2 regions of the Paenibacillus sp. NRS-1782 genome follow, and region 1 is predicted to be linked to the other one. Evidence: riboswitches for the same ligand, from Rfam matches in the RefSeq annotation. Region 1 holds a riboswitch; the other holds the start of a gene.

Region 1 (4,711 bases):
TTCCAGAATACGTTGTTATCCGCAAGACCCTCAAATCCCGAACCGTTATTAGCCGCAGATGACGCATATTCATATAACACCTGAGTCAACCCGTGATATCCGGGGTTCGTGACCGCATCGTATCCCCAATGACTCATAAAGGCGAGCGCAGTCGGCACCAAAATGAGAAACGGATGTACCAAAATGGCAATCGCGATCAGCTTCATTTCCTTGCCTTCTATTTTCCTGCCCATAAATTCCGGGGTCCTGCCGACCATCAATCCACATATAAACACACCCAGAATCGCATACATCAGCATATTCATCAGCCCGACACCCTTACCGCCGAAAATGACGTTCAGCATCATTTCGCCCAAAGCAGCCATACCGCCCAATGGAGTCAGTGTATCGTGCATGTTATTGACCGAGCCTGTCGTAGCCGCCGTCGTCACCGCCGTGAACAATGCCGATTGTCCGATGCCGAAGCGGACCTCTTTCCCTTCCATGCTACCCTGAGAAGCATCCACCCCCAGTGCCTGAATCAGCGGATTACCCGTTTTCTCTGATACGTACGTAATGGCTAGGAATACGAGAAACAGTACCATCATGGAGCTAAATATAATCCACCCCTGCTTGCGATTACGAGCGAATAGCCCAAAGGTATACGGCAGTGAAGCCGGCATCACCCACATCGCCAAAATTTCCAGCACATTCGTCCAGGGGTTTGGATTTTCAAAAGGATGCGCCGAGTTGGCCCCATAGAAACCGCCCCCGTTCGTCCCCAAGTGCTTGATTGATTCCAGCGAAGCAACGGGTCCCAAGGCCATTTGCTGCTGTGTTCCGCTCAGCGTCGTGATATCCGCCGCAGGCTGAAGCGTCTGCGGTACTTTCAATCCAACCAGCACCAGTGTAAGTACAAAGGCCAGTGGCAGGAAAATCCGTATAATCGCTTTGATAAAATCCTGAAAAAAGTTGCCCATTCCTTCTCCGCGCCGCGTCAATCCTCTCATAAAAGCCGCAGCAACCGAAAAACCGGAAGCAGCCGAAGTGAACATCATCATCGTAACAAACGCCATCTGTGTCAGATACGTAAGCCCGCTTTCTCCGCTATAATGCTGGAGATTCGTATTGGTCATAAAGCTGATCACCGTGTTAAAGGCCAGTGACGCCTCCATATTGCCGTTTCCAGTCGGGTTACCGGGAAGCAGTCCCTGCAAGCGCAGCAGCACATAGCTGATCGCTACAAGCACGACATTCGTAGCAATAAAGCTCATCACATACGTGGTCCAACGCATGCTCTCCAGCTTTTTCAATCCTATAACCTTATAAATCAACTTCTCCGTCCCGCCAAAGACTCGATCCGTCCGATTTGGTTCATTGGAGAACACATGATATATATAGGTGCCCACTGGTTTCACCAGGAGCAGCAATATCACAATCACAATTCCAATTTGCAGCAGCTCCATCATCTATTTCCTCCCTCAAAATACTCCTGCGTTTGGACAACAGACGGGTTCATCGCACCAGTCGAATGCACACGTTTGCGAAAGCCCGCTGACTCTGATGTTTCATCCATGATCTGCTGTCCCCCGCCCGCTTGATCCTGCTTAGCTGATTAGAACTTTTCAGGATTCAGGAGTGCGTAGATTAAATACACAAATACAATAGCCGTAAGCGCAAGCACAACCATCATCCCTTTCGCCCTCCTTTGGAGGTCTGCGCATCACACCAGCGTACAAGCATCAGTATCATTCCATAACTCACAGCCATCACCAGCAGCATGTATATATCCATCATGTTCATACCCTCCCGTATCCGTTCTTAATTCATCATTCTGACACTCTCGTAAAATCGCTATGCAACTAAATTCGCAAATTTTAATGTATACCAGCACACCGTAAGCGACTATCCGTTCAGCAGGAAACCCACCTCTCCGTTCAAAGTGTAGATCACATGGTCCGCTCCCAAACCTCGATAAATCCCTTGAGGATTACAGCCGTGTGTAATGACATAGATCGGATCTGCTGTCAGCGGCCGGCATATTTGCAGAAAACGGCACGTCAGATTCAAGCTGTTCTCGAACAAATACACGCAGCCAATTTCTTTTTTGGGAAAATTCCATTTCCCCGCTTGCATCGTATTGATGCGCACAACATGCTCCACACCCATTTTTTTGAGCTGTCGTTCCTCCTGAGCGCTATTCGTCAGAACCGCAAACGCCAGTTTTTTGAACATAAGCAATTTCACAAAATTTCTGCCCGTTTCATTTGGTGCAGTGACAATGATTAGCCGACCTTCCATCAGTAGCTCCTCTCCCGGTATAAAAAGACAACAAAAAGAAGCCAAAGGAAAAAGGCTTTCCTCCGGCTTCTTACGTAACCATGATAAAATAAACCATGGCTGCACACGGCGGTTTGTTGCCTCTCCCTGTACGCTTACGAGGTTAGCTGTCGGATTCGGACGTGAGAGTCGCCCTATTTCTGGCACTTGGCCAGAAAATTCACCCCATGAGACACACGGCCCTCTAAAAGCCGCATAGATCCCGTTTGGTTCCCCCGCTTTTGCAACTGCAAAATTCAGCGCTATAGACAATTCGTTGCTGCTTCATTCACTTCATTTGAAATTACGTCTTGAATCATACACCCGCGCAAGGAACACTGTAAAGCTCACCTGCGGGGTTATAAATCGGTCTTTAGAGCATAAAAGATTAATAACAGCGCTTACAACATAAATATTCTTCTCCCAGCTCCTTCAAGCTCGGTTTTTCATCTCTTTTCGAAAATGAAGAGGCATGTCAATATTGACGTATGGGGAGCGTTTTTTGTCCTTTATTTGTAAAAGAGAAAGAAAAAGTGCTGTATGCACCTGATAAACGGCGCATTACATCTATTTATAGGTTTGCAACTCTTCGTTAAATTTCTTACAATTTAATTGTAGAATATCAAATTAGGAGGAAAACCATGACCGTTTATGAATATGATGCACAAACCCTGCAAGGGAACGTAATTCCGTTGTCCACATACGAAGGAAAAGTACTGCTCATCGTGAATACAGCCAGCAAATGCGGGCTAACCCCCCAATACAAGGCGCTACAAGAACTATATGACCAATACCAAGAGCAGGGTCTTGAAATCTTGGGGTTTCCCAGCAATCAGTTTGCCAAGCAAGAGCCAGGTTCCAGCGAGGACATTTCGGAGTTTTGCCAGATCAACTATGGAGTTACATTTCCGATGTTTGCCAAAATAGATGTCAATGGCGATCAGGCGCACCTTTTATTTCGCTACCTCACCCAAACAGCTCCCGGCGTATTAGGCTCCAAAGCGATCAAATGGAATTTCACTAAATTTTTGATTACACGCGAAGGTAACGTATTTAAGCGCTATGCCCCACAGACAACTCCAGATAAACTGACGGGGGATATTGAGAAGCTTTTACAGCAAAGCTGACAGGCTATTTCATCACCTTCTCACAAGCAGCCGATCCAGGCAACTGCTCCTGCGGCTAGGAAAAAGGATATTTTAGTTCAGCTTATATAACAAAAAAAGCATCCAATCACGTCAAAAACGTGTCAGGATGCTTTTTTAACTGTGTCTTGCATGTAATGCGGTCGAGAGGACTCGAACCTCCACGGGCGTACGCCCACTACCCCCTCAAGATAGCGTGTCTGCCATTCCACCACGACCGCAAATTCTAATGTTTTGAGGCAACAGATTTATTATACTCCCTTGTATTCTATTTGTAAACATAAATACAACAATTATTTTAAAGTCATATAATATAACATGTAATAGCTATAAAAATATTTAATTTGACATGTCAGCACTATGAGTGTAAATATATATTACATAATATCTCTATTTTTTCTAAGTACTTTTCTGAATGCGCTTTTTAAAGTTATTTAATTTAACATGAACATTCTATTCCAAGGAGGCGAACCGCATTGCACAAAGGCAATCGTTTGCTGAACTACGCATTGCTGTTGGACCCTTCCCTGCCTGTCGGTGGCTTCACTCGTTCCTACGGGCTGGAGGAGCTGTTTCGCAATGGCCGCTTAACCTGTTTACAAGACTTGGAACACTATGTACGCACTGATCTGCTTCCTCAGTTCACATCCCTCGATGGCATGGCTATCAAAAGCCTCTATATCGCTGTTCAGCAAAATGATGGTTGGCGTATCGCCCTCATTGATAAAATGCTGCACGCCCAGCGCTCTTCCCTACAGCATGTGAAAGAGTCACGCCTATCTGGCCAACGCCTGCTTAAGCTCGCCAAAGCCTTGTACCCTTGGCTTGAATTTGACCAACTCGAAGCTACACTCATCCAATACAATGCGATTGGTACACTCGCAACCGTTCATAGTTGGATTAACGTTTCCCTTGGAAATAATGTAGAGCAGACCATTCACGGCTACCTTGCTGCGGCAGTGTCCTTCTGTGTCGAAGATGCTTTTAAGCTGCTCAATCCTCCTTCTGAGGAAAAGAACCCTGTTATTCAGCGAATGACCAACGAGCTGCTAGCCGCATGGAAACAATACAATGTCCCTGAGTCAGAGCCAACCGCATTTCAGCGCGGACTTCTGTATAGGCATTGGTCCAGCTCCTACATTACTCAGCCACCCTATATGAGCAGCAGCCACCAGCGCGGGTGAACTTCACTGATTCCTTCGTACGCCCTCGTTATACGCCTCCTGCATCCCCCTGATGCCTGTTTTCAAAATTCCAGCACCAATGCC
Region 2 (4,711 bases), on a different contig from region 1:
CTGTTCTCTTTGGTAAAGAAGCGGCTTTTCAGGTTATTCGAAATGGTCTTGCGACGCTGGGCAAATGAAGCATGTACGACTTCGAAGAAATGCTGCTCGTCCACCACCTCTACCGGAGGCACTTCCCGCACACGCAAACGGATGACCGCCGATTCTACATTCGGCTGGGGAATAAATACCGTATTCGGTACGATGCAGACCAATTCGGGTTCGCTGTAATATTGCACTGCAATACTCAAGCTGCCGTAATCCTTCGTCCCAGGAGACGCTGCCATACGCTCAGCCACTTCCTTTTGAATCATGACGACAATATTCTCCAGAGGGAGCTTGTCCTCCAGCAGCCTCATCAGAATCGGTGTAGTGACGTAGTACGGCAGATTAGCGACGACGCTCACTTTACTGACCCCGGCAAAATCGGAAGCAAACACCTCTCGCAAATCCAGCTTCAGCACATCCCCATGGCGTACCTTCACATGCTCATAAGGGGCCAGCACCTCTTCGAGAATAGGCAAAAGCCGCTGGTCAATTTCGACAGCTGTAACTACCTTGGCCGATTGCGCCAGCTTCTCGGTCAAAGCGCCAATCCCCGGACCGATCTCCAGTGCGCCCTTCGTTTCGTCCAATCCCGCAGCATTCACGATCTTGTTCAGAATATTTTGATCAATCAGAAAGTTTTGTCCCAAGCTCTTCTTGAACGAAAACCCGTGCCGCTGAATAATTTCCTTCGTGCGCCGCGGTGTTGCTATATTTTGAATCCCTGTCATACGGATATCACATTCCTTCACTTTCAATTTGTGCCAGCGCACCGGCAAATTCCTCACGGCTGATCTGGAACACAGCGAGCCGTTTATGTAACTGCTTACCGTTACAGTAACCAATACCCAGCATATTACCCAAAGCCATACGTCGTGCAGCAGCATTCGGGTGGGTGATCAGCCCGGCGTCAATCAGGTCCGCCCAATCAATTAGCGGATCGGCCCCTTCCACCGTCGTATGCACCCGTGCCAGAGCATGTCTGATCGCTTCAGGCGAGGCATTCTCCACGCCAATATCCCCTTTGCGCGTCGCTTCTGCCTCTGGTATAAAGGCCTGCTTGCAGCCAGGCACCTTGGAGGCGATAATTTTGCGGATACGCTCCCCTGCATGATCGGGATCGGTCAAAATAATGACACCCCGCCGCTCCTGCGCCAGCGCAATTTTGCGCAGCGTCATTTTATTAATGGCTGAGCCGCCCGTTTCTATCGTATCCGCTTCGACAGCACGGCGAATAGCGACCGTATCATCCCGACCCTCTACCACGATCACTTCCTTGATCATTTGCGTTTCCCTCCACTGCTACACAGTCAGCTATATTCATCTTTCCCTGCTTTTGAAAACAAAATAAGAAGAGGGTATCCTCTTCTTAGCATGGCATAACTATGATGTTAATACTATCGCATTGCCCTAAACATATACAACACGTTTTTAGTTCATTTCAGGCTTCACGGGTCCAATCACATATACGGTTTTACCGTGCTTGCGACCAAACTGATTGGCTTGACTCAAACTCTCATAATACACATCGATTTTGTGGCCTTTAATTGCGCCACCGGTATCCTCCGCACGGCGGAAGCCCACCCCTTCAATATATACCCACCAGCCGATTGGAATCACACTCGGATCGACAGCGATGGTGCGTCCTTCCGTGACACGCGTGCCGGATGCGGTACGTGTACCGATACCTGGCTCCTGTGACGAATAGGCCGTCATGGAGACGTTTTGTAATACTTTGTTATATTTAAAATTCACACCTGCTTTACGGACAGCATTGTCCGAACTAACCCGTGTTGCCTTAACGGCATCTTCAGGACCGACAGAAGCAGCCAGAACGACCGGTTTTTTCTTCGTTCCTACCGCAATCACCTTATCCACACGATTCTGTGCGACTTCCTTGTTTACCAGCTGCTTGGATACCAATTTTCCGTCATGGTATACCTTTTGAACATGCTGGACCACAACACCCGTTTTACCGCTTTGGATGACCCGATTATCACCTTTATAGAGACTTGGATCGGCCGTTTTGATGACCTGATAAGGTACCTGTTGCTTCTGTTCAACCTGCTGTTTCTTCACACGGATGATTTTTATGTCCATGTTAGACGAAACAGAAGCATCCAGAGCAGGATAAACTTTATCATTTGACGATAATTTATAGCCCGAGGTGCGAATGGCACCCTCTACTGTATTTTCTGTTGTGTACAATTTTTTCGTCTCGTTGGCTAAGGATAATTTGACCTGATTGGCACGTTTGATGACTACGCGATCCCCATCCTGTACTGCTCCGTTCAGCGGCATCGAAACCGTATCATGCGGCTGAAGTGAAATCGAATGCTCTTTGAGCAAATCTTGGAGCTGGGATTGCCGGGTTTCTACCGCAGATGCCTTACCATCGATGACAAAAAAGACCTGTTTTTTAGATTCAGTGTACACCAGAATTGAAATCATAATCGTTAGTGCGATTAGAAAAATAGCAACCAAAGCAGCCTGGCGCACATTTTCTTGCTTCCAACGCAATACGTAAGACATGCTGGATGAGCGTGACTCATGGGTCTCCTCTTTTTGGAAAATGCCCATTTCCTCCGTCCTCCTTACATAGCCCGCCGTCTGGAGTAAGACATAGTTGAGATTGACGTGACTATAACAGATTTTCTACAAGACAAGCCCGTAATGCGACTGTCCTGCACCATGTACCCGTCTTCGCGGCATGCTGTCCTCCCCTGTTTAATCACAGTATGATGACAGATTTTCTTTTATTCACAACAAAAAAAGCCAGAAAAAGAGACTAGAGAGCTCTTTCGTGGCTTCCGGCATGTGCGAATATGCGGAAAAATCATGCACGAGATGGCTTCTCTCTTGTTACGCTTACGGGGTTAGCTGTCGGGTTCGGACGTAGAGAGACGCCCTAGCTTGGGTCAACCGCTCATGGCGGTCGCCTTCGCATTCACCCCGAAGACCCAGAAAGAAATCGAAATACGGCCCCTCCACCTGTTCAATCCCATCCGGGAAAAGAATTTCGGTCGAGCCGGCTGGACGGAAGAGACGTTCCCTTCTTGCCATACGCCGGACGTACTGTAAGCCATATCGGTTCCCCCGTTCCCTGTAAAAGGGACTCAGCGAGACTGGTTCATGAAATGAGCTGTTGATGTTTACACTCAAACAACAATTCACTGAAAAGATGATATCCTGTTTCTATGCATGTTGTAAAGCAGGTTTCAAGTACATTTTTTAAAATATTCGGTTAAAATATTGTAATATTCTCGAGTTTCCTGCAACAAATTCATGATTAGCTTCGTCTATCTCTTTATTTTGATCGATTCCTTCACTTTTTCACTTAATGTCAAATCGTTCCAAGGCATTTTGGGTCGTTATTGACACTAATTCCTCCACCGTAATTCCCTTGATTTGGGCAGCCGCCTCTGCGACCAGTCCCACGTGTGCGGACTCATTTCGCTTCCCGCGGAACGGATGGGGCGTTAGATAGGGAGCGTCCGTTTCAATGAGCAGACGGTCCAGCGGCACCTGTGCGAGTACCTCCTTTGGCTGCTTGGCATTTTTGAACGTTATGGGTCCGCCAAAAGAGAGGTGAAAGCCCATATCCAGCACCATTTTAGCCGTCTCCCAGCTTCCGGAAAAGGAATGCATGACTCCGCCAACCTCACTCGCCTTTTCTTCACGCAAAATCTTAACAATATCTTCATGCGCATCCCGGTTATGGATGACAATTGGCATGTGCAGCTCACGAGCCAGTCCAATCTGGTTGCGTAGCACCCGATGCTGTACATCCTTCGGTGATGTGTCCCAATAATAATCCAGACCAATCTCCCCGATCGCCACGACTTTCTTATGACTGCATAACGATGCAATCCATTCCAAATCCCCCTCCTGCATCGTAATCGCATCCTGTGGGTGCCATCCAATTGCCGCATAAATAAAATCATACGTCTCAGCCAATTTCATCGTGGATGGAATCGTCTCACGATTAAATCCGATATTAATCATGCGGGTTACTCCCGCTTCGACAGCACGTGCTATAACTTCTTCCCGATCTTCGTCAAATTGCGGCGCATCCAGATGGGTATGAGTGTCAAATAAATTCAAAATTCATGTCCCCTTATTTACTTTTATTGGCATATGTTTGTCTATTGTTTGACAAAATAATTCCTTATTTCGGCAGGAAGCTTGTCCTTTACCCCATCCAATTTGTTTTGGGGATAGTACATGTGATATTTACCCCGGTGAATACCGCTAATGGAGCGCACAATTTCCGATACTTCGGAAATTTCTCTCACTTCTCCTTTACGTCCAAGCAGTAAAATCTGGTTGTCCGTCGAGCCACCCTGCCGAAACACATCATAAGGAAGATCCGTCGGAAAATCAATTTCCAGATCATATTCGGGATGTAAACCAACCTGCTTCAGCGCTGTCCGAATGTCGTCAATGGTATCTGTATCCATATTTTCAATCTCTACATATTTATACAGCTTGCGATCCATAAAACGGGCGCTCAAATCGCTTAAAATCTCGTCCTTTTCCTGTTTCCACTGACTGAATACTGTCTGAATCAAAGACTCATCGAGCATCAAATATTGTTCCACCGTAAGCTCTCCCCGAAAGAGATCCGGCAACGGTTCCAGCAGAAAACTAAACTCATATCCGTTTCCAAACAGCTCCT

What was found. Region 1 has a riboswitch for cyclic di-AMP ahead of ACIFQM_RS01285 (hypothetical protein). Riboswitches for the same ligand answer to the same signal wherever they lie in the genome.
Region 2: another riboswitch for cyclic di-AMP. It lies ahead of ACIFQM_RS14100 (G5 domain-containing protein); the one in region 1 lies ahead of ACIFQM_RS01285 (hypothetical protein).

Annotation. Positions count from the first base shown of each region.
Region 1 is NZ_JBITPH010000004.1:82,664-87,374, forward strand. It holds gene kdpA (potassium-transporting ATPase subunit KdpA) at 1-1,445, opposite strand, end outside; gene kdpF (K(+)-transporting ATPase subunit F) at 1,595-1,672, opposite strand; gene ACIFQM_RS01285 (hypothetical protein) at 1,885-2,280, opposite strand; cyclic di-AMP (ydaO/yuaA leader) riboswitch at 2,396-2,571, opposite strand; gene ACIFQM_RS01290 (glutathione peroxidase) at 2,940-3,425, shown strand; tRNA gene ACIFQM_RS01295 (tRNA-Leu) at 3,582-3,664, opposite strand; gene ACIFQM_RS01300 (urease accessory protein UreF) at 3,938-4,627, shown strand.
Region 2 is NZ_JBITPH010000038.1:11,281-15,991, reverse strand. It holds gene rsmA (16S rRNA (adenine(1518)-N(6)/adenine(1519)-N(6))-dimethyltransferase RsmA) at 1-764, opposite strand, end outside; gene rnmV (ribonuclease M5) at 772-1,317, opposite strand; gene ACIFQM_RS14100 (G5 domain-containing protein) at 1,465-2,613, opposite strand; cyclic di-AMP (ydaO/yuaA leader) riboswitch at 2,883-3,165, opposite strand; gene ACIFQM_RS14095 (TatD family hydrolase) at 3,367-4,137, opposite strand; gene ACIFQM_RS14090 (HD domain-containing protein) at 4,179-4,711, opposite strand, start outside.